2 regions of the Halomonas sp. DP3Y7-2 genome follow, and region 1 is predicted to be linked to the other one. Evidence: predicted binding sites of a transcription regulator. Region 1 holds the regulator's gene; the other holds the start of a gene.

Region 1 (12,058 bases):
CGACCTGGCAGTCGATGGGACCTTGCTTCAGCGCCGTCAGCTGTGCGGGAAAACGCTCCAGCGCCTCGGGCAGATTGCGCGCATCGACACTGACGGCAATGCGCTGTGAATGTCCATTCTCCAGCTCTTCGACCAGTGACCCCAGCAGCGTCGCTGGCAAGTTGTCGATGGCATAGAAGCCCAGGTCTTCGAGAGCCTGAAGCGCCACGGACTTTCCCGAGCCAGAGCGACCACTGATGATCACGAGCTGCATGTCCTGTCTCCTTGGCAGGGGGCGATAAGAGGGCAGTTGGTGTCAGGCGGTCACCGCGCGGTGACGGCCAGATCACGCTCGATCAGAGCGTGCTATCTAGCTAGATGGTAATCAGCTAAATGGCAATCAGCTAGAGGTTAATCAGCGAGTTCCCCATCAGCGAGGCCCCTGTTAGCGAGGCGCCATTCGTCAAGGCGCCAGGCAAGGCGTGCGCCATCAAGACATAGGATCAAGGCGCTTTCGGTGCGTGCCGTCAGGTCGTGGCGTCGCCGGGGGCTTGCTGGCGAATCGCTTCCTGCAAGCGCTCGTGCAGCTCGCGCTGGGACGTCGCGTGGCGCAGGCGATGTCGGGTATCGGCGTCATTCATGACCCCGGCCACCTGTCCCAGCAGGGCAAGGTGAGCATCATCCGCTTCCTCAGGCACCAGCAAGACAAATACCAGGTCCACCGGTTCGCCGTCGATGGCGTCGAAATCAATCGGCTCTGCCAGCTTGAGAAAGCCAGAGATAGGGGCCTTACAGTGCGGGTTGCGAGCATGCGGAATGGCCACGCCATTGCCGATGCCGGTGCTACCCAGACGTTCGCGGCCGATCAGGCGACTGAAGACTTCCTGGCTATCCAGGCTTGGTGTGTTCTGCGCAATGAAGGTGCTGAAAAATTCCAGCACCCTCTTCTTGCTGCCCCCCGGGACGTCAAATAGCGTGCGCTCGGGGGGGAGAATGGCATCCAATGTCATGAGAGGTCAGCGAATTCCGGCGCCTTGGGCGCGGGCTTGGGATTTTTCCTTGTGCTTGACGAGCTGGCGGTCCAGCTTGTCGGCAAGGGCGTCGATGGCGGCGTACATGTCGCCGTCCTGGGCTTCTGCATGCAGGTCTGCACCGGCAGCGTGAAGCGTACAGGCAGCCTGTTGGCGCTCCTTCTCCACCGAGAGGGTGACCTGCACATTGGTGATGTTGTCGTAGTGGCGCTCCACACGGGCGAGCTTCTCTTGTACGTAGTCACGCAGGGGATCGGTCAATTCGACGTGGTGGCCGGTAATGTTGACTTGCATGACAAGGCTCCTTGCTCTTGCGGGTGGTAGCTCGATTGTAACCCTTTTTCCGATCCTGCAAACCCCCCTGCTTCTACGCATTAAGACGCAGATGTCGTGCGATATTTCAAGCGCTTGCGCTTTTCATGTAACTGCGCTACGCGCTCTGCTCGCTGCCTGTCTCGAGCCATCTGACCGGGCTCAGCGCAGGCGCTTGCGCTCGCTTGAAGAGGGAATATTCATCGCTTCTCGATACTTGGCGACGGTGCGTCGGGCGACGTTGACACCGTCTTCGGCGAGCAGCTCCACCAATTTGCTGTCAGACAGCGGTTTGCGAGGCGGCTCCTGCTGGATCAGCGACTTGATCATGGCGCGTATGGCAGTGCTGGAATGGGCATCCCCATCCTGGCCCACCTGGCTGGAAAAGAAATACTTGAGCTCGAACACTCCCCGTGGCGTATGCACGAATTTCTGGGTCGTCACCCGTGAGATGGTCGATTCGTGCATCTCGACCTTGGCCGCAATGTCTGCCAACACCAGTGGTTTCATGGCGGCTTCACCCTGCTCGAGGAAGTCGAGCTGCCGCTCCATGATTTCGCGTCCGACCCTCAACAGGGTGTCGTTGCGGCTTGCCAGGCTCTTGATCAGCCAGCGTGCCTCCTGCAGGTGGTCCTTCAGAAACTGGTTGTCCTGGCTCTTGTCGGCCCGTCGGATCAAGGCCGCATAGTCGGGTTGAATGCGCAGGCGTGGCATCGCCTCAGGGTTCAGCTCGACGCGCCAGCCTTCTTCGGTGTGGCGGACCACCAGATCGGGAATGACATAGTCGTTGTCGCTGTCGCCGTACTGGCTGCCAGGCCTAGGGTCGAGGCCACGGATCAGTTCGATGACATCGTCCAGCTGCTCTTCGGTCAGGCTCAGGCGGCGCTTCAGCAGACGACGATCACCGCTGGCCAGCGCCTCGAGAAACTGGCGTACCAGTCTTCCCGCCTGGGGCAGAAGGGGGGTGTCACGGGGCAGGCTGTCCAGTTGCAGCTGCAGGCATTCGCGCAAGTCTCGGGCAAATACACCGGTAGGTTCGAATTGCTGCAGCCTGGCCAGTACCGACGCCACGTCCTGCAGGGGCGGGGCAGCAGCGTCGTCATCGGCCAGGCCCTGGGCGATATCGTCAAGGTGTCCCACCAGGTAGCCATCGCCGTTGACCGCGTCAATCAGGCACTCTGCGATGCGCCTGTCATTATCATTGAGGTCCAGCAGGGCCAGCTGCCAGCTAAGGTGGCCATGCAGGGATTGCCCGCTGGCCTGGCGCTCGAAGTCAGGCGCCTCGGCGCTGCCGGCCGGGGCGGTGCCAAGGTCTTGATAGGTATCGGACCAGTCGCTGTCGACCGTTAGCTCGGAGGGGATCTCGTCGGCCCAGTCGTCGTCCTTGCTGTCCTTGACCTGCAGCTCGCCGAATTCATCCTCCAGCTCGAGCATCGGGTTGGCCTCGAGCGCCTGCTGGACTTCCTGGCGCAGGTCCAGCGTGGAAAGCTGGAGCAGGCCAATAGCCTGTTGCAGCTGAGGGGTCATGGTCAGCTGGGTGCCGATCTTCAGCTGCAGTGACGCCTTGAGGGCCATGATGTGACTTCCGTTCGTGGAGCTGAAAAGCCTTACCCTAACGGCGGGTCAGGTACCATGCAAGCTTCTTGCCAACTTGTGGGCAGGGGGTGGCGCGCAGGGCTTGCTATGCCCCGCATGCGCGTCAGTGCAAGGTCGAGCGGGCGCCATGAAGACCCTGCCAATATAGCGGCCCGGCAGCGCCCGTGGTGGCTAAAGGCGAAAGTTTTCGCCGAGATAGACTTCCTTGACGCGCTGGTTGGCAAGGATCGACTCGGCACTGCCTTCGGCGATGATCTGGCCGTCGCCGACAATGTAGGCGCGGTCACAGATGTCCAGCGTCTCGCGCACGTTGTGGTCGGTGATCAAGACGCCGATATCACGAGCCTTGAGCTGGCGAATGATCGACTTGATCTCGCCGACGGAGATCGGATCCACCCCGGCAAAGGGTTCGTCGAGCAGAATGAAGGCGGGTTCTGTGGCCAGGGCTCGGGCGATCTCGACCCGGCGTCTTTCCCCGCCGGACAGGCTCATGCCCGGGTTGTCGCGAATGTGGCTGACATGGAAGTCTTCGAGCAGTTGCTCAAGGCGCGCCTGGCGACCTTCCCGGTCGAGGTCCTTGCGGGTCTCGAGGATCGCCATGATGTTGTCGGCTACGGACAGCTTGCGGAAGATGGAGGCTTCCTGTGGCAGGTAGCCAATACCCGCCAGTGCCCGCTGGTGCATGGCCGCGCGGCTCAGGTCGTCATCGTCGATGCTGATGGTGCCAGCATCCGCCCTGACCAGTCCGACGATCATGTAGAAGGAGGTGGTCTTGCCTGCGCCGTTGGGGCCCAGCAGGCCCACAATGCTGCCCTGTTCGATGGACAGGCTGATGTCCTGGACGACGCGGCGCTTCTTGTAGCTCTTGGCCAGATGGCGAGCGTGGAGAGTCTTCATCAGTTTCCTTGGCTTTCCGGCTCGAGGGTCATGCGAATGCGCTGCTGGCCGTCGACACCCTGTGCGCTGGAGCGAGCCTGGACGACGCGGCGATCCAGAAAGTACTCCAGGTAGGCGCCGTCGAAGGTGTCATTGGCCTTGTGCAATTCCGCCTGGTCGATGAGTTCCATGCGGCGCTCGGCAACATGGTAGACCACCTTCTTGCCCCAGCCCTTGACCACCGGCTCTTCCGGCGAAGGCTGCTGCTCCAGGTAGGCGCGGGAGCCAGTCGCCGTGGCGCGGGACAGCTGACCCTGGTCGTTGCGCTGAATTTCCACACGCTCACCGGTCAGCAGCATGCTGCCCTGTTGAATACGCACATCGCCGGTATACACCGCTGTGCCTGCGCGGTCATCCAGGTCCAGTTGGTCGGCCTCTACCTGAATGGGGGCGCTGCGGTCGCTTTCCAGCGCCAGGGTGACGGTGCTGGTGGCGACGCTCGTCAGGCCCAGGGCCAGGGCGAGCAGTAGCGCGGGACGGGGACGCATCATGGAAGTGACTCCTTGTTAGAGCTCGGGCTGAGAGCGGCTCTGGCTTATTGAGGCTCTGGCGGATGATAGCCGTTGACATTGTCGGTCAGACGGGCGGTATTGTCATGGATCCAGGCATCGAAGCGCTCGCCTCGCATTTCCTGGGGGGGCTGGCGCAATACCGCAGGCGTCTCACTCCAGGCGTGGCCTGAATCGCTGTCATAGACCAGCACCTCGGTATCCAGCTGCCAGCGCTCGGCAGGGGCCTCGAGGTGGGCATCTCCGGTCAGTGTCAGAGGGTTGCCGTCCGGGCCAAGTTCGCCGTCGGTGGCAGTGGCGATCCACAGGCGGCCACTGTCATCGACAAGTTCCATGTCAGGTTGGTCGACGCGGGTGATGTCATCCAGCGGGGTGTGCACCAGACGCGGGGTCGTAATGCGTTGATGGGGCGCACCCTGGGTGTCGAAGCGCGTCAGGGTGGCATCGATCAGGTAGTAGTCCGGCTCGCCGGCCTGATCGTCGGTGATCAGGTCGGGCACAGTGCCGTCCCGCGGGTCGAGCAGGGCCAGTCCGCCGCCCAGCACCAGCAGCAGGATGACCAGCCAGAAACGGAAGCCGGGCCGCAGTGAGCGCCATGTCATATCAGGGGTCCGTCCTTCAGATAGCTGTCCACCACGCCGTCGAGGCGGCCCTGGGCAGCCAGCAAGGTATCCGTGATGTCCCGCACTGCGCCATGACCGCCGTCGCGCTCGGTGACCCAGCGGGCGCGTTCGCGAATGTAGAACGGGGCGCCTGGCACGCTGATGCCCACGCCACAGCGGTCAATGCACGGCAGGTCGGGCAGGTCGTCTCCACAATAGGCCACCTCTTCCAGTGACAGCGACAGCTCGGCGCACAGCGATTCCAGCGCCGGTAGCTTGCGTTCGACACCTTGCTGGACGTGCTGGATGCCCAGCGCCTTGGCGCGCTGGGAGACCATGGGTGAGCTACGCCCGGTGATCAGGGCGACGTCGATTCCCGCGCGCCTGGCCAGCTTGATACCGTGGCCATCGAGGGTGTTGAAGGCCTTCAATTCCGTACCGTCGGCATGGAAGATAAGCTGCCCATCGGTCAGCACGCCGTCCACATCCAGCGCCAGCAGCTTCACGCGGCCAAGTCGTTGCACCAGGTCAGGGGAGAGTGAGGCAAGTGGGTCGTGGGCCATCATGGCGATCCTTGATGTTGAGTGGGCAGAAGGTGTGACGGCAGCTGCCCGGCTGTAGCGCCCGGAGTGCCGTCAGGCCAGGCGTCAAATGACACCTGCTGCCAGCAGGTCATGCATGTGTAGCGCGCCAACCGGGCGCTGCTGGTCATCCACTACCGCCAGAGCGGTGATGCGACTGTCTTCCATCAGTTTGACGGCTTCCGCCGCCAGGGTGTCGGGACGGATGCGCCGTCCGGGACTGGTCATGACATCGTCCACGCTCAGGGTGCTGAAATCCTGGTGGCGGTCAAGGGTTCGGCGCAGGTCGCCATCGGTATAGACGCCCGCCAGGGTACCGTCATCGGCCACTACGCAGGTGAAACCGAGGCCCTGGCGGGTGATCTCGAGCAGAGCATCTCTGAGCGGTGAGCCAGTCGCCACGACGGGAAGTCTGTCGCCGGTATGCATCAGGTCTGCCACCGTCAGCAGCAGGCGTTTGCCCAGGCTGCCGCCGGGATGGGACAGCGCGAAGTCTTCCGCGGTAAAGCCGCGGGATTCAAGCAGTGCGACGGCCAGGGCGTCACCCAGGGCAAGCGCTGCCGTGGTAGAGGATGTGGGGGCGAGGTCGAGCGGGCAGGCCTCGCGTTCGACGCCGGCATCCAGATGGGCCTCGGCGTGGCGCGCCAGGGTCGACCCGGGCCTGCCGGTCATGCTGATCAGCGGAATGCCCATACGCTTCAATAGAGGCAGCAAGGCGGTAACTTCGGCAGTCTCGCCGGAATTGGACAGCGCCAGGACCACGTCACCTGGGGTGATCATGCCAAGGTCGCCATGGCTGGCTTCACCGGGATGAACAAAGAACGCCGGGGTGCCGGTGCTGGCCAGAGTGGCGGCAATCTTGCCGCCGATGTGGCCGGATTTGCCCATGCCTGTCACCACCACCCGTCCTTGGCAGGCCAGGATCAGCGTGCAGGCGCGCTCAAAGGCCTCATCGAGGCGCTGAATCAACGCATCGACCGCGTCGCGCTCCAGTTCCAGCGTGCGTCGGGCGATAGCGCGAACATTGATGGGTGTCGAGGGCGACGCCCCGTCGGGAAATTTGGTCATGGCCATGATTGTTGCCGTTTACCACCGTTGTCACAAGGGTCAGGCTGTCAGGGAGGTACCCAGCCAGAACAGATAGAAGGCGTAGCTGGCTGCCAGCAGCGCGCCGACGATGCGTCCGACGCGCCCGCGGCGCTGCCACAGCAGGATGGCCGCCAGCGCCAGCGTCAGGCCGAGCATGACCGGAAAGTCGCGCCCCGCGGCATCAGGGTCGGTGGCCCCCGGTGCCAGCAAGCCAGGTACGGGCAGCACGGCCAGCATGTTGAACAGGTTGGAGCCGATGACATTGCCGATGGCGAGATCGTGGTGACGCTTCAGGGCGCTGGCAACACAGGCGGCAAGCTCGGGCAGGCTGGTGCCGATAGCGACGACGGTCAGGCCAATGACCAGCTCGCTCACCCCGAAGGAGCGTGCCAGCTCGGTTGCGCCCCAGACCAGCCCGCGGGAGCTGGCGATCATCACCGCAAGGGTCACGACCAGCCAGACAAGGGCCTTGCCCAGCGCCATGCCGGGGATCTCGCCGGCGACCTCCTGTTGCCCTTCGTCTGCGCGAAACAGCCACCAGATGCTGAACACCAGCAGGGCCAGCAGCAGGGCCGCGTCGACGCTGTTCAGCTGGCCATCGGCCAGGGCATAGCCGGCCAGTCCGGTCGCGCCTAGCAGTAGTGGCAGTTCGCGACGAACGATGCTGAAACGCACCGGAATCGGTACGACCAGGGCGGTCACGCCCAGTACCAGCGCGATGTTGGCGATGTTGGAGCCCAGCGCATTGCCGGTAGCAAGGTCAGGCGTGCCATCCAGGGATGCCATCACCGACACGACGATCTCCGGGGCGGAGGTGCCGATGGAAACGATGGTCATGCCGACCAGCATGATGCTCATGCCGGCGCGATACGCGGTTGCAGCGGCCGCGCCAACGAAGCGATCGGCGCTCCATAGCAGGCCAACAAGACCAAGAGCGACAGCGACGAGCGGTAACAACATGCGGACAACCTGATGGTGAATATCGAGGGCGCCCATTGAACCCTGCCAACATCCTGCGCGCAAGCGCGCAGCCGCTGCACTGGCGTGGCATGTTTCAGTTAAGATACGATGTTCGAAAACCGAGCGCATGGCAACGCGCTCTATCATGTTTCCTGGTTCCATGGTCGTGGCGGAGCCCGTCTGCGTTTTGCAGCGAGCGAGGCAACGGCGTTTGTTTCATGGCGACCATCATTGTTTGGGGACTGCGATGACGGCTTCCTCCTTGGTGGAGGTGGAGAACCTGCATTTCACGCGCGGCGATAGAGATATCTTTCGTGGCGTGGATCTCTCCATTCCCCGCGGCAAGATCACGGCCATCATGGGCCCCAGTGGTACCGGCAAGACCACTCTGCTGAAGTTGATCGGCGGGCAGCTGGCGCCGAGCGCTGGCAGGGTGCTGATCGACGGGCACGATGTGCACCGACTGTCGCGCAAGGATCTGTTCCAGATGCGGCGACGCATGGGCATGCTGTTCCAGAGCGGTGCGCTGTTCTCCGACCTTAGCGTGTTCGAGAACGTGGCGTTTCCGCTGCGCGTGCATACGGATCTTCCGGAGAGCATGGTGCGCGATGTGGTGCTGATGAAGCTCGAAGCGGTCGGGCTGCGTGGTGCTCGCGATCTGATGCCTTCGGAGCTGTCTGGCGGGATGACGCGGCGAGTGGCGCTGGCGCGTGCGGTGGCCCTCGACCCCGAGCTGATTCTGTATGACGAGCCATTCGTCGGTCAGGATCCGATCTCGATGGGTGTGCTGGTTCAGCTTATTCGTCGTCTCAACCAGGCGCTGGGCTTGACCTCGGTGGTGGTCTCCCATGATATCAAGGAGACCTTGTCCATTGCCGATTATGTCTATGTGGTAGCGGACGGAAGAGTCATGGCCCACGGTACGCCCGCTTCTCTGGACGTCGAGCAGGACCCCCGCGTCAGCCAGTTTGTGCATGGTGAGCCGGATGGGCCTGTCCCGTTCCATTATCCGGCCAATGATTTCTATGACGATATTCTGGGGCAGGAGGAAGCATGATCGAGCGGATCAGTCGCCTTGGGCGGCGTGGCTGTGACCTGCTCGAGGCAGTGGGCCGGGCAGGGCTATTTCTAGCGCAATCGATGTTTGGCCGTCCCACCATGGGGGGCATCAGTCTGTGGATTGCCCAGGTCTACATGGTCGGTGTGCTGTCGCTGGCGATCATTCTGGTATCTGGCCTGTTTATCGGCATGGTGCTGGCGCTGCAGGGCTACACCATTCTGGTCGACTTTGGCGCGGCGGATGCGCTGGGGCAGATGGTGTCCCTGGCCTTGCTTCGCGAGCTGGCGCCGGTGGTGGCGGCACTGCTGTTTGCGGGACGCGCGGGGTCAGCGTTGACCGCCGAGATTGGCCTGATGAAAGCCACTGAGCAGCTGACCAGCATGGAAATGATCGGCGTCGATCCGCTGCGTAGAATTGTGGCGCCCAGACTGTGGGCTGGCTTTGTCTCGCTGCCGCTGTTGACCATCGGTTTCAGCGTAGTGGGCATCTATGGCGGTTATCTTGTCGGCGTCGAGTGGCTGGGGGTGTTCGAGGGCTCCTATTGGGGCAACATGCAGGCCAGCGTCGGGTTCTTCAACGACATTGGCAACGGCATCGTCAAGAGCCTGATGTTTGCCTTGGTCGTGACCTGGATCGCCGTGTTTCAGGGTTACGACCTGATCCCGACCTCCGAAGGTATCTCGCGGGCGACCACCCGGACCGTAGTGTATTCCTCCCTGGCCGTACTGGGCTTGGATTTCGTGTTGACCGCCGTGATGTTCGGCGGGCTTTCCTGATTTTTCGGAGACTGCCCATGAAGCGCAGCAAGACAATGGAATTGAGTGTTGGCCTGTTCATGCTGGCCGGCATATTGGGCCTGGTGTTCCTGGGGCTCAAGGTCAGCGGGCTCGACCTGCAGCGCGCCGACGACACCTTCGAGCTACGTGCCAACTTCGCCAACATCGGCGGTCTCAAGCCGCGGGCGCGGGTGACCATGGCGGGCGTTACCGTGGGTCGGGTCGAGAGCATTGACCTGAATACCGAGTGGTATGACGCCGAAGTCGTGATGTCTCTCGATAACGAACTTTCCGGCATGCTGCCGGACGACAGCACGGCCGCCATCTTGACGTCCGGCCTGCTGGGCGAGCAGTACATCGGTTTGTCCGTCGGCGGATCGCCGGAGATGATCGAGGACGGCGGTGTCGTGCGAGACACTCAGTCCGCGCTGGTGCTAGAGGAACTCATACAGCAATTCGTGTCCAACCTGACGAAAGACTGATCCGGCAGTTTCCGGACTGACAAGGAGGCTTCAATGACCCGTTCTCTGCACGCCATGGTTCAGCTGCGGCGCTGGATGGTAGCGCTGATGATGGTGCTGGTCAGCTTGCCCGCTCTGGCCCAGCAATCTCCCGAGCAAATGATTCGCGACAGCATCGATGGCTTGATGGGCAAGATCGATGGCCGTGAGTCGTATTACATGGAGCACCCTCAGGAGCTCAAGCAGGTCGTGGACGATAGCCTGCGCGGTGTTGCCGACTTTCGCTACATCGGCGCCAGCGTGATGGGGCGGTACTTCAACAACGCCACCCCGCAGCAGCGCTCTCGCTTCGTCGACGTCTTCAAGCAGACGCTGCTGGATACCTATGCCAAGGGCCTGGTGACGTTCGAGTACGACTCCATTCGGGTGCTCGACAACCAGTCGGCGGCTCGCTACGAGGATCAGGCCAGCGTCGACATGGAGGTGGTAGCGACCGATGGCACGGTGTACCCGGTCAGCTACACGCTGCGTCAGTCCAACGGCAAGTGGCAGGTGGTCAATGTGATCGTCAATGGCATCAATCTGGGCCTGACATTCCGCAATCAGTTTGACCAGGCGATGCGCCAGTACAACCGCGACTACGACGCGGTCATCAACAACTGGAGCCCCGACGTGGGTGTCGACGAGCTGGAGCGTGGTGCGTGAGCGTATTGATCGAAGTGGCGTCGGCCCGGTTGCTTGAGGACGAAGGCACCCTGAGGGTCTGCGGCAAGGTCAACTTCGAAGGCGCTGCCGAAATGGCGGAAGCAGGGCGTGAGTGGCTCGAAGAGCGGGCGCCGGGCTCCCCTGTGTGTCTCGACCTCAGTGAGGTCGAGCACGTGTCCAGCGCCGCGCTGACGATGATGCTCGAATGGGCGCGAACCATGCGTCGCGCAGGACTGTCGTTGAACAGCATCAAGCTGTCGCCTCCGCTATGGCAGTTGACGGAGCTTGCGGGACTCGACGATCTGTTGCCGTCGACCTGCGCACGGGCCTGACCGCTGTCGTCACTATCGTGCATGCCGCGCCCCCGAATGCGATGCGTATTCGGGGGCGCGCTGCTTTCGGGAGTCATCAGCGACAGGCCCCGTCGTGCCGTAGCCGGCTTGACCGCCGGCGGCAAGTACCGAGCCTGGGGAAAGTGTCTACGTCATCGCCAAGCGCGTCGCTTTTCTTTACCATATGCCCTTTGTGTTTTTTCGGGCGCGGCGCACCCTCGTCGGCGCACCGTGTCTTACGCCAGTTGAAGGAGCAGGGGCATGCAACCCAGCGACGTTAAAGCGCTGCTCGAGAGCCGAGTCGACGGCTGCGAATTTCATATCCAAGGTGAAGGCTGCAACTTTCAGGTCATCGCCGTGGGCGAACGCTTCGCCGGACTGACGCCGGTCAAGCGTCAGCAGGTTATCTACGGCGCCTTGTCAGAGGAAATTGCCTCTGGTGCCCTTCACGCCGTCAGTATCAAGACGTTTACCCCTTCCCAGTGGCAATCGGCCGCTGAGAACACTGGAGCCTGATGGTAGCGCCCGCATGGACAAATTGATCATTACCGGCAACGGACCCGCCGAGGGCGATGTCTGGGCCAGCGGTGCCAAGAACGCGGCTCTGCCGATTCTGTGTGCCACCTTGCTTTCCGAAGAGCCGGTAACCATCGGCAATCTTCCTCATCTTCAGGACATCACGACCACGCTCGAGCTGCTTGGCCATATGGGCGTGCAGGCCGTGATGGGCGAGAAGATGTGTATCCAGCTCAATGGGGCTCAGGTCAGCGATTGTCATGCGCCCTATGAGCTGGTCAAGAAGATGCGTGCATCGATTCTGGTGCTGGGTCCGCTACTGGCCCACTTCGGCAAGGCGGATGTGTCGCTGCCAGGTGGCTGTGCGATCGGCTCGCGTCCGGTGGATCTGCATATTCGTGGCCTGGAAGCCATGGGTGCCGACATTCGGGTCGAGGGCGGCTACATTCGCGCCAGTAGTGATGGACGGTTGAAGGGTGCCACCATCTTTTTCGATGTGGTCACCGTCACCGGCACCGAGAACCTGTTGATGGCGGCGACGCTGGCCGAAGGTACCACCATTCTGGAGAACGCCGCCAAGGAACCCGAGGTGGTGGATCTTGCCGAGTGCTTG
Region 2 (12,058 bases), on a different contig from region 1:
CAAGGTGGACGGTATCGATACGCAGGCTTCTGCGTCGTGCATCCGGTGACGCCAGCCGGTCCACCTCGGCCATCGCCAGCAGCGACGCCCTGGCCAGCAGGGACTCCAGCTCACGCACGTTGCCCGGCCAGTGCCATGCAAGCAGTGCTGCCCGCGCCTGGTCGCTCAGGCGCAGATTGCCGACGCCAAGTCGCACCCGGTTTTGCTCGAGAAAATGTCCGGCCAGCAACATCACGTCATCCAGGCGCTGGCGCAGCGGCGGGACCTCAAGGGGAAAGGCGCTGAGCCGATGATAGAGGTCTTCACGAAAGCGCCCCTGGATCACCTCCTGGGCCAGATCCCGGTTGGTCACCGCTACCACCCTGACGTCGACATGGCGCAGCTGATCGCTGCCCAGGGGCTGAATCTCCCCTTCCTGCAGCACCCGCAGCAGCTTCGGCTGCAGCTCCAGAGGCAGTTCTCCCACTTCATCCAGCACGAGGGTGCCACCGTCGGCCATCTGAAAGTGGCCTTTGTGATCGCTCACCGCCCCGGAGAAGGCGCCGCGCCGGTGGCCGAACAGGGTACTTTCGATCAGTGACGCAGGTAACGCCGCACAGTTCACCACCACCAAGGGGCCCCCGGCGCGGCGCGAACCATGATGCAGGGCGTGGGCGATGCGCTCCTTACCGACACCGGTTTCCCCGTGCACCAGCACGCTCATGTCGGTAGCTGCCACCAGTTCGACCGACGCCATCAGCTTGCGCATGGTGGCGCTGCGCCAGCCCACCAGGCGCTGGTTGCGATGGCTCTCAGGAGCATGGTTCAGGGCCAGCTGCAAACGCGCACTGTCCAGACGCTGCGACAGGCGCAGGCAGGTGCCCAGTAGCTCGGCAGCGGCCAGCAGTCCCTCGTCATCCAAGTCGGCGAGGGCGCCCGGTGTCAGCGCGTCCAGGGTCAGCATGCCGATCAGCTCGCCACCATCGCGCAGCGGAACGCCCAGGCAATCATGCACCGGGGTCAGGCCGTCATCCAGCAGGCCATCATAGGGATCGGGTAACCCACAGTCGGCAGCGAAGCGACAGACCCCGGGCGCCTTGGCGATAGCTTCCAGGCGAGGATGGTCCTGGAGAACAAAGGTTCTGCCCGCGACCCCTTCAGGCAGGCCCTGAATCGCCACGGGTCGAAGCCCGGGCCCGTGTACGACCAGCAAGGCACTGGCGTCCGCCGACGTTCTCGCCACCAGCGAGCGCAGCACGCCCTGCCAGGCCTCGGCGAGCTCAGGCCCCTGTTGGTCACCCAGCCGCTGCAACAGTCCGCGCAGCTGTTGAAGAAAATCGACCACCCGCATTGTCCTTTTGACATGACCAGTGTCAAAAAGATAGCAACAACCTTGTCGATATGACACTAGGCAACATTCGCTTGCCCCTCGATCGCGCTCGTCCTGCCCGCCCCAGCCTGCCCTAGCCCGCCCCAGCCCGCATTCTCGCTGGCGATCCTGCCAGGGCCGCGGCAAGTTGGCGCACCCATGACGCCTGGGCACGCCCCTTGCTCCTGAGACATCAGGCAGAGGGAGCCTGACGCGTCACCAGGTTGTTGATCTTAAAACGCGCAGCGCTCTTGATCTTAAAACGCGCAGCGCTTCAGCAAGGGCGCGAACGGCCACCCTCCGACCCGCTGCGACAGCCTGGCTGACCACCTCGCCAGGACTGCGACTAGTCCGCAGCGAGCCAAGCCTCCGATACGACAGCGCCAAGACGCCAAGATGAAGGATGCACGGCACCTTCGTCACCCCATTTCCCTGACAGGACCTACCATGACCACAGCTGCCCAAGACGCCATCATCAATGCTACCGCCCCGCTGGTCGCCGAGCATCTGGACGCCATTACTGCCCGCTTCTACCCGCTGATGTTCGAGCGCTACCCAGAGGTCAAGGCGGTGTTCAACCAGGCCCATCAGGCCGACGGCGGCCAGCCCAAGGCCCTGGCACGGGGAGTGCTCGCCTACGTGGGGCTGCGCCAGCAGCCCGAGGCGGTTCTCCAGCAGATGCAATCCGTCATCAGCAAGCATGTCTCGCTGGGCATCCAGCCCGAGCAGTACCCCATCGTCGGCGAGTGCCTGATGGCCGCCATCGGCGACGTCCTGGGCGATGCCGTCACCGCCGAGATCGCTGAAGCCTGGGGAGCCCTGTATGGCGACCTGGCCGAGCTGCTGATCGCGGCAGAGGCCGAGCGCTATCAGGCCTTCGCTGGCCGCCCCGGTGGCTGGCAGGGCCTGCGCGAGTTTCGCATTGCCCATATCCAGCGCGAGTGTGAGGTCATTCGCTCCTTCATCCTGGCACCTTGCGATGGTCAGCCGGTCGCCGATGCGCTGCCGGGTCAGTACATCGGACTGCAACTGCGCATCGACGGCGAGACCGTCCACCGCCATTACAGCCTGTCCGGCAGCCCCAACGGCTGCGATTACCGCATCTCGGTCAAGCAGGAGCCAGGCGGACGGGTCAGCAACTACCTGCACCAGCAGATGCAGGTTGGCGACACCCTGGCGCTGCTGCCTCCCGCCGGAGAGTTGACGCTGGACAATAGTGATAGGCCGGTGATGCTGATCAGCGGTGGCGTGGGCCAGACGCCGATGCTGCCGCTGGCACGCCAGGCGCTCAGCCAGGGCCGCCGGCTGTGCTATGTCCATGCGGCACGGGACATCCACCACCACGCCTTTCGCAGCGAAGTGGACGCCCTGGTGAGGGAGTACCCGACGCTGATGACGCGGATCTGTGCCTATGATCATGGAGACGACGGTGATATCACGGGACGCCTTGAACAGGCTCTGCTCGCCCGACTGCTGCCGGGTGCCGATACCCAGTGCTATTTTGTCGGCCCTGGGCCCTTCATGAGTGCCATCGACAGCCACCTGGCCGCCCTGGGTATTGCCCCTGAGCAGCGCCACTACGAGCACTTTGGTCCCTCGCGCCCGCTGCACGCGGCCTGACCCCTGTCGATCTTCGTCACCGTCGCTTTAGCACCGTTGCGTTAGCGCCAAAGCGCTATCAACAAAGCTTCCTCTGCGACGCCGTCATCCATAAAAAAGCCGCGCTCTGGGATCAGAGCGCGGCCTGCTGGCAGATACAAGACGGCGACGGTGCCTGGACCAGCGCCTCAAGCGTGCTGACGGGCTTCCGGCTTTCTTATCACCATGAAGTAATAGAACACGCCGGTCAGTGCCAGGAAGAACAGACTGTCTGGACTGGTAAGGAAGATCAGCGGATTGCCGTCAGACAGCGACAGTGAGCGCCGACAGTACTCCTCCAGGCTCGGCCCCAGCACAAAGCCCAGCAACAGGCAGGCCACCGGGTAGCCCTGGCGCCGCAGCAGGAAGGCCAGCACGCCGAATACCAGGGCAAGGCCCATCTGGAACACCGAATAGGTCGCCACATAGCAGCCCACCAAGGCCACTACGGCAATACTGGCGTACAGCACGTCGCGCCGGATGGAGACGATGCGCACGAAATACGGCCCCAGCACGTACAGGGTCAGGGGCACCAGCACCAGCGCAGATACCAGCAGGGCCATGAACATCGGTGCCACCAGCGCTAGCTGGCTGTCGAGGAACTGTGGCCCCGGCTGCAGGCCGTTGACCACCAAAACCCCCAGCACAATGGCGGTGGTCGGGTCACCGGGAATGCCGAACGACAGCATCGGCACGAAGGCCCCGCTGCACATCGCATTATTGGCCCCTTCCGCGGCGGCGATACCTTCTACCGAGCCCTTGCCATACTTCTCCGGGTGGCGTGAGCTGCGCATGGACTCTGCGTAAGCCACGAAGGCCGCCATGGAGCCTCCCGCACCGGGCAATACACCGACGCTGTAGCCGATCATGGCCGACTTGAGATAGCGATAGAGACCGATCTCGCGCACCTCTTTCCACGGTGGAATAAAGTCGCGGCGGCGAATGGCGCTGGCCTTGATCGCATCCCGCTCGACGGTACGCTTGGCACGATTCTGCGACTGCACCAACAGCTCGCTGACGGCAAAGGCGCCGATGACCAGCGGCATGATGTCGATGCCCTGCATCAGTACCCCAGTACCAAAGGTGAAGCGGGTAATCGGCTGCATCACGTCGATGCCGACAGTGGCCACCATCACCCCCAGGGTGGTCGCGACCAGCCCCTTGGAGATGGCCCCGCGCTGAGAGATCACGATCACGATCAGCGCAAAGGCAATCAGCGAGAACTTGCCGGGGGTACGAATCAGCAGCGCGGCATCCGTTGCCAGGGGTGCCATGACCATCAGCAGCAGAGCCCCGATGGCGCCACCGATCATCGACGCCAGCGCCGCGTGCCCCAGCGCCTTGGCGCCCTGGCCGCGCTGCTGCAACGGATAGCCCTCGATCGCCGTCATCATCGAGGCCGGGGCGCCGGGAATATTGATGGTCGTCGCGGTGATGCTGCCGCTGCACATCCCGGCCATGAAGATGCCCGCACAGGCCACCAGCGCGGCGGTGATATCAAGGCTGTAGGTCAACGGCAGCAGCAGCGCAATGGCCAGCATCGAGGTCAGCCCCGGCACCGCACCAAAGAAGGTACCGATCAGGTAGCCACCGATCAGATAGGGCAGGATATCCGGCTGCATCAGCACCGCGAAGCCCTTGGACAGTTCGATCAGGTAATCCATGCCGTCACCTCCACAGCGTCGGCAGACGCACCTGGAACACCAGCTCGAACAGGGCGTATCCCAGCAGCGCGATGACCACCGCCACCAGCGCCTTGAAGCCCAGGCTGCGAAGCGCAGGACGGCCCGCGCCAAAGATCAGCATCATGGCGAAGGCGTAGGCAAAGGTAGAAAGAAAGTAGCCGACGCTGGCAAACAGACTGATATAGAGACCGGTCGCCAGGGTCACCGCCAGGGCGCCCTGCCAGATTGATGCCGGTGCCGGCTCGCCCGAAGTCGCCGCTTGAGTCGCCTCTTGGGTCGCCTCCTGGTCAGACTCGCTCATCGGGGCCTCGTCCTCTGCGCTGTCACCGTCAGCGTGGCGGTCGGCACGCACGACGAATGCCAGCGCCAGCAGCATGACAATGCCCAGAAGCACCGGAAAGAACGACGCGGTCAGGGCACCATTATGCAGTGGTGGCGCAATCTTGAAGGCCTCGACCAGATAGACCAGGGTCAGCGCCAGCAGGCAGGCGACAACGCCTCGCCGCCCACCCAGCCAACCTCCCGCCCGTAGCAGCAGTTTCATGGCAACATCCTCACAAGGGTTGCCGCCGGCGCCCGACGGCAACCGAGACTCACTGGCCAATCAGGCCGGCTTCCTTGAGCTCATCCATCCGCGCGAACAGCTCTGCCTGGGTATCTTCTGCCCAGGCCTCGACCTCGTCGGCACCCAGCCAGTTGGGGGTGACCCCTACGTCGACCAGCCAGGTCTGAAACTCTTCACTGTCATAGGCCTGCTGATAGGCCGCTTCCAGGGCCGTCAGGGCGTCTTCCGGCGTGTTGGCCGGCGCGGCCAGAATGACAAAGCTGCCCATCTGGATGTCGTAGCCCAGCTCACTGGCAGGGGGCACATCAGGGAAGCTCTCGCTCTGGACGTCGGTGAATTCCACCAGGCCCTTGGCGTTGCCGGCGGAAATCAACGACTCAAAATCCCCTAGGCTGGTCAGTGCAAAGTCCACCTCGCCGTTGAGCAGGGCTTCCTTCTGGGGCGCGGCACCGCCGGGATAGGACACGATCTTGAACGACACGTCGGCCTGGTCCTGCAGTTGCAGCAGGGTCAGGTGGGTACGGGAGCCCATGTTCTGAATACCCGCGCGCACCTCTCCGGGGGCCGCCTTGGCAGCGTCGATCAACGCCTCCAGGCTTGTATAGTCCGAGTCTGCGGGCACCACGATGGCATCGGGTTCACTGGTAATACGCGCAATCAGGTCGAGCTTGTCGATATCAAAGCCGGCCAGCATCCCCTGCCAGGGAATCGTCACCACGCTGTCGTAGGTCAGTGCCACCAGGGTGTAGCCGTCGGGCCGGGCTCCCAGCGTCTGGACCAGACCATTGGCACTCATCCCACCCTCGATGTTCTCGACATAGATGGTGCCATCGAGGGACGCCTCGGCAAGATTGGAGATCTTGCGGACGATGCCATCGGTGCCGCCGCCGGCGCCCCATGGCACGATCATGCGGATATCACGCTGGGGGTAGTCGGCCTGCGCGCTGGCACTGGCGACAACGATCAGGCCTCCCAGGGCCACGCTCATCAACTTGCGCATCTTGTTCACTCCTTGCCATTGTTGTTGGCGATTTGGGTCTGTTGGCATTGTGATTGCTGGCGGTGCGACTGCTGGCGTTACACTGATGGCCCTGCACCGGGGGCCGGTGGAAGCGGATACTGGCCTGCCCTGAAACATTGCCGCTTGGCGACGGCCGGTTCAGGAACCTCTTTTCCAGGCGCTTTACCTAGGGAAACACTGCATAAATTACTGCGCTCGACATCTCGGCTGCCGGCGGTGCTCAAGATCCTCATTTAACCGCTTGTAAACTCTGGTCTTTCCGCTCCGGCGGCTGCCGACCTATCATCGCTCGTAACATTTATTCAGCGCGTCCCTAAACGCTTTATGCAGGTAAGGCGAGAACGGCCTGCCACAGGTCATCGGGCACGTCGAGCAGGCTGTCGTTGTCTGCGTGGCGCCTATTTCCGGTGGATTGTCCCGGCCAGCGGGGCGGCCGGCCCGCGTCCACCGGCACGGCGTCGGCCAGGTGGCCGGCAAGCCCTTCGACCAGCGCATTGCAGGCCTCGAGTCCGGCCAGCTTGCGCGGGTCGAAGACCAGAAATACCTGGGAGGCGCCGCCACCGCTGCCGCGTCCCAGGGTATCGATATGATGGGTGGGGTTGCCCTGGGACAATAGCGCCGCCATCACGTCCAGCAGCATCGCCAGGCCAGATCCCTTCCAGTAGCCCGCAGGCAGCAGGCGTCGCGACTCAGCGATGGCGCCAGGATCGCGACTGAGCTGTCCCGCCTGGTCGAAGCCACCGTCCACCGGCAAGGACTCGCCGGCCAGGGCCAGGCTGTTCAGCTTGCCGTAGGAGAACTGCGACATGGCCATGTCCAGCACCATGGGGCCCTGCTCTGCAGGCACCGCCATGACCAACGGGTTGTTGCCGATACTCTGGCTGGCGGCCCCCCAGGCGGGCATGCAGGATTCGGTGTTGGTCCACATGATCGCGGCAAATCCCCGCTCGACCGCATGCCAGCCATAGCTGCCGCCGCGCATCCAGTGGGTGGTATTGCGCACGGCGACCAGCCCCATGCCATGCTCGGAGGCCAACTCCATGGCCCGCTCGGTGGCGCCGAGTGCGTGGCGAACGCCAATCCCAAAGTGGCCGTCGAAGACTTCCAGGGCGCCCAATCGTTGCACCAGGCTCAGCCGAGCAGCCGGATCGACCCACCCCTTGTTCAGGTAATCGACAAAACGCGGAATGCGGCCAACACCGTGGGAGACCACCCCGTCACGAGTACTTTCAGCATGAATGCGCGCGCACAGCTCGGCATCTTCCGGCGCCAGGCCCGCCGCATTCAGCACTGCGGCCAAACGCGAGCGCAGCTCGTCAAAGGTGACCTGAGTCATCGAACCTCTCCTTGAGGGTGGTGCCTCGCCGCTCAGGACCAGCACCGCCGGCGAAGATTAAGTACTACATCATACAAAGTTGCTGTATGAGCAACATAGACGGGGCCACCGCACAACGAAATGCGACTTTAGTGAAGCAGCGACCAGCAACGACGTCCCTTCGGCAACCCCGCGTCCCGACCGGGCGGCGCTATTACCCCCCTATCGCTACCAGATCGCCACCTTAACTCTGCTTTATCGCTAGCTTATCGCTGCTACGAAACAACGGTGCCTACCTTCGCTGCCTCCACCTTCCACCATGGTCGTACTCGCGCGAATTAATCATATGTACTACAAATATTGACAAATGAATGCCTCACCCATCGTGTCCCACCAGGAGATCCCATGATCGTCGACCACCGCACCTACACCATGGTCCCCGGCCGCTTGAACGCCTTTCTCGAGCTCTACGAACGCGAGGGTTTGCCCATCCAGCAGCGCCATTTGGGCAATCTGATCGGCTACTTCGTCACCGAGACCGGACCACAGAACCAGGTGGTGCACCTGTGGGGGTATGCCTCCGCGGCGGACCGGGAGCGCCGTCGCACGGCCATGGAACAGGACCCCGAATGGATCGCCTATCGCAAGAAAAGCGCCGAGGCCGGTAACGTCCAGCATCAGACCAACAAGCTGTTGCGCTCCACCCGCTTCTCACCGCTCTGAGCCAGGAGGTTTCATGACCCATCCCCACGGTGGACTCGCCCTGGTCAAGGCGCTGCAGCAGCAGCGGGTCGAGCGGGTATTCTGTGTGCCCGGCGAAAGCTATCTGGCAGCGCTGGATGCCCTCCACGAGGCCGAGATCGAGACCATTGTCGCCCGCCAGGAAGGTGGGGCTGCGATGATGGCAGAGGCCGATGGCAAGTTGAGCGGGCGCCCTGGCGTCGCCTTTGTGACCCGCGGCCCGGGCGCCACCAACGCCGCCAGCGGCGTGCACGTGGCCTATCAGGATTCCACGCCCATGGTGCTGTTCGTTGGCCAGGTGGCAAGCGACCAGCGCGATCGCGAGGCCTTTCAGGAGGTCGACCTGGTCGCCATGTTCTCGCCCCTGGCCAAGTGGGTCGCCAATATCGATCGGGTCGACCGCCTGCCGGAATACATCAGTCACGCCTTCCACGTGGCCCAGAGCGGGAGGCCTGGCCCGGTGGTGCTGGGCCTGCCGGAAGACATGCTGTCGTCAGACTGTGATGCGGCGCCAGTGCCTGCTGCCACCCTGCCTAGCGGACTCGCCGCGCAGCACGACGTGCAGGCAGTGATGCGCGCCATTGGCAGTGCCGAACGCCCACTGGTCATCGTCGGAGGCGGCGGCTGGTCGGCTCGCGCCGCCGAAGCGCTCGGCCATTTTGCACGCCTGTGCGAACTCCCCGTCGGCGCCTCCTTTCGCTGCCAGGACTACCTGGACAATCGCCATCCGAACTACGTCGGCGACGTGGGCATCGGCATCAACCCGGCGCTGGCCCAGCGGGTCCGTGATGCCGACCTGATCCTGGCCCTTGGGGCGCGCCTGGGCGAGATGACCACCAGCGGCTACACCCTGCTGACGCCACCGCTGCCACGTCAGCGGCTGATCCACGTGCATGCCGATCCCAGCGAACTTGGACGGGTCTACCGTCCTGAGCTGGCGGTGGTCGCGTGTGCGGGGGCGATGATCGAGCAGCTGGCGGCAGCGGCCGAGGCGCCCAGCGTCGAGCGCGGCGCCTGGGTCCGCGCCGCCCGCGACGACTACGCCAGCTGGCAACAGCCGGAGCCCACGCCAGGCGCGCTACGTATGGAGAACGTCATTGCACGGCTCAATGAGGTGCTGGGTGATGACGCCATCCTGACCAATGGCGCCGGCAACTACTCCGCCTGGCTGCACCGCTACTACCGCTATCGCGGCTTTCGCACCCAGCTTGCCCCTACCTCGGGCTCCATGGGCTATGGCTTGCCCGCCGCCATTGCCGCCAAGTTGCGCCATCCAGAGCGGGATGCCATCTGCCTGGCCGGCGACGGCTGTTTCCAGATGGTCTCCCAGGAGCTGGGCACCGCCTGCCAGTATGGCGCTGCGGTGGTGATTCTGGTGATCAACAACGGCATGTACGGCACCATTCGCATGCATCAGCAGAAGCGCTACCCACGGCGGCCGTCCGCCACCGATCTGGTCAATCCAGACTTTGCTGCCCTGGCCCGCGCCTATGGCGCCTTCGGCGAAACCGTGGACCACGATGACGCCTTCGCGGACGCCCTGTCACGTGCCCTGGAACATACCCGGCGCAGTGCCTCCCCGGCTCTGCTGGAGCTGCGCCAGGATCGCCAGGCCCTGTCTCCCCGGCTGACCCTGGAACAGCTCAATCCCTGAGGCGAGCGTGCTGGCAAAGCCGACCGACGCGCTGACCCGCTGCGCGCCAACGGCTGGACAGCTAAGACCAAAGGCCCGGCCGTCGATCAGACGGCCGGGCCTTTGGCGTGCAAGGGACCCATCCAGCGCCGCCAACGCCCTGGAGGAAAAGGCGGTGGCTGAGGCAGGTCAAGCTCAATACCTGGATAAAGGCCTGGGTCAGGGACGCGGCGGTGTCAGGCGTGGCAGACGTGACTCCAGCAGCGCCGCCACCTGCATCACTCGGTCATCAGCGAACTTCGGCCCGACCAGGTGCAGCCCCATCGGCAGTCCCTGCTCGTCCAGCCCGCAGGGCAAGGAGGCGGCGGGCTGTTGGGTGAGGTTGAAGGGGTAGGTGAAGGGGGTCCAGTCCATCCACTCCCGATAAGGCCCGCCCGGGGGTACGTTGTGGCCGGCGGCAAACGGCGAGATCGGCATGGTCGGGGTTACCAGCAGGTCATAGCGTTGATGGAACTCGCCCATGGCGGCGGTCAGCTCGCTGCGATGACGACGGGCGGCCAGATACTGCGACAGGGAAATTCCGGTGCCGCGTCGGGCGATCTCGAGGAAACCGGGGTCCAGCATGGCCTGCTGCGACTCATCGAGTCTCTCCAGCACCTGGGAAGCCCCGGCAAACCACAGGGTATTGAAGGTCTCGATGGGATCGGCGAACCCCGGATCAACCCACTCGACACTGGCGCCCAGGTCCTGCAGCAGCGCTGCGGCGCGGATGACTCCCTGGCGAATGTCCGGCGCTACCTCGACATAGCCAAGGTCGAGACTGATCGCGACCCGAACGCCGCGCAGGTGATCAGGCCGCGGCGCCTGCCAGTCGATGGGGCAACGCGGCCCCGCATAGCCATCGCGGCTGTCCGGCTGTGCCAGCAAGCGCATCATCAGGGCACTGTCTTCCACAGAGCGAGTCATGGGCCCCAGGTGGGACAGGGTGCTCATGGCGCTGGAGGGCCACTGGGGCACCCAGCCAAAGGTGGGTTTGATGCCAAAGGTGCCGGTAAAGCTGCAGGGAATACGGATCGAGCCACCGGCATCGCTCCCCTGATGCAGCATGCCAAGGTTGAGTGCCGCCGCCGCCCCGGCTCCTCCCGACGAGCCCCCTGGGGTCAGACGGGTATCCCAGGGATTGCGACAGATGCCATGCAGCGGGTTATCGGTCACCCCCTTCCAGCCGAATTCCGGCGACAAGGTCTTGCCGACGATGATGGCGCCGGCCTCGCGCAGAAAGCGCGATACCGGGGCATCGACAGCGGCAGGAGCATGGGCATCGCTGGTACGTGAGCCCAGCCGCGTCGGCATGCCCTGGGTCAACGTCAGGTCCTTGATGGTCACCGGCACGCCGTCCAATGGGCCGCACGGTCTGCCCTGTTGCCAGCGCAGGGTCGACGCCTCGGCGGCCGCCAGGGCATCGTCCCCCGCCACATGGGAGAAAGCGTTGACCCGTGGGTTGTCGCGGGCGATGCGCGACAGGCAATCTGCGATGACCTGGCTGGGCGTGCACTCGCCGCGGCGATAGGCCTCAAGCGCCTGGGTCGCTCCCAGATCAGCAAGCTCCGCCGCCTGGCCGGTCGTCACTGCAGCCTCATGGCTCATGCCTGGCCTCCCTGGTCAGCGGCAGCACTGCCATCACCGGCACTCTCGAGCATGGCGTGCAACAGCACATCGCAGCCGGCCTTGAGCTCCTCCGGCTTGGCATACTCGCTTTCGTTGTGACTGATACCATCCTTGCAGGGCACAAAAATCATCGCCGCCGGCGCCACCCGTCCCACGAAGATGGCGTCGTGGCCCGCGCCACTGACGATGTCCATATGGCTGAGCCCGTGGGCCTTGGCACCGGCACGCACGGCCTCGATGCAGCTATCGTCGAAGGCCTCCGGCGGAAAGTCGGCGGTGGGCGTCAGTTCTGCCGCCAGACCATGACGCTGGCTGACCTCCTGCACCACCTCAGCCAGCTGGGTCGCCATCGTCTCAAGGGTCAGCGGGTCCAGGTGACGCAGGTCGACGGTCATCTTGACCTGCCCAGGAATGACGTTGCGCGACCCGGGATGGGGCTGCATC

Evidence for each region. The regulator sigma-54, encoded in region 1, starts transcription at its own class of promoters, with help from an activator protein. The targets are predictions, from matches to a motif close to TGGCACNNNNNTTGCTNT.
Region 2: a site for sigma-54 is predicted at 1,517-1,534, ahead of hmpA (NO-inducible flavohemoprotein). Genes of this name have one in related genera too.

The regions. Positions count from the first base shown of each region.
Region 1 covers NZ_JAHVKJ010000008.1:130,249-142,306, forward strand. Annotated here, with positions in the region: gene rapZ (RNase adapter RapZ) at 1-253, opposite strand, end outside; gene ptsN (PTS IIA-like nitrogen regulatory protein PtsN) at 507-989, opposite strand; gene hpf (ribosome hibernation-promoting factor, HPF/YfiA family) at 996-1,304, opposite strand; gene KUV45_RS10410 (RNA polymerase factor sigma-54) at 1,485-2,897, opposite strand; gene lptB (LPS export ABC transporter ATP-binding protein) at 3,090-3,815, opposite strand; gene lptA (lipopolysaccharide transport periplasmic protein LptA) at 3,815-4,345, opposite strand; gene lptC (LPS export ABC transporter periplasmic protein LptC) at 4,390-4,965, opposite strand; gene KUV45_RS10430 (HAD family hydrolase) at 4,962-5,528, opposite strand; gene KUV45_RS10435 (KpsF/GutQ family sugar-phosphate isomerase) at 5,613-6,620, opposite strand; gene KUV45_RS10440 (calcium/sodium antiporter) at 6,654-7,595, opposite strand; gene KUV45_RS10445 (ABC transporter ATP-binding protein) at 7,843-8,652, shown strand; gene mlaE (lipid asymmetry maintenance ABC transporter permease subunit MlaE) at 8,649-9,431, shown strand; gene mlaD (outer membrane lipid asymmetry maintenance protein MlaD) at 9,449-9,913, shown strand; gene KUV45_RS10460 (phospholipid-binding protein MlaC) at 9,947-10,597, shown strand; gene KUV45_RS10465 (lipid asymmetry maintenance protein MlaB) at 10,594-10,929, shown strand; gene KUV45_RS10470 (BolA family protein) at 11,191-11,445, shown strand; gene murA (UDP-N-acetylglucosamine 1-carboxyvinyltransferase) at 11,459-12,058, shown strand, end outside.
Region 2 covers NZ_JAHVKJ010000001.1:125,538-137,595, forward strand. Annotated here, with positions in the region: gene norR (nitric oxide reductase transcriptional regulator NorR) at 1-1,330, opposite strand, end outside; gene hmpA (NO-inducible flavohemoprotein) at 1,796-2,968, shown strand; gene KUV45_RS00590 (tripartite tricarboxylate transporter permease) at 3,136-4,650, opposite strand; gene KUV45_RS00595 (tripartite tricarboxylate transporter TctB family protein) at 4,655-5,215, opposite strand; gene KUV45_RS00600 (tripartite tricarboxylate transporter substrate binding protein) at 5,265-6,236, opposite strand; gene yiaK (3-dehydro-L-gulonate 2-dehydrogenase) at 6,580-7,593, opposite strand; gene KUV45_RS00610 (NIPSNAP family protein) at 7,978-8,295, shown strand; gene KUV45_RS00615 (thiamine pyrophosphate-binding protein) at 8,309-9,967, shown strand; gene KUV45_RS00620 (amidase) at 10,166-11,593, opposite strand; gene KUV45_RS00625 (Zn-dependent hydrolase) at 11,590-12,058, opposite strand, start outside.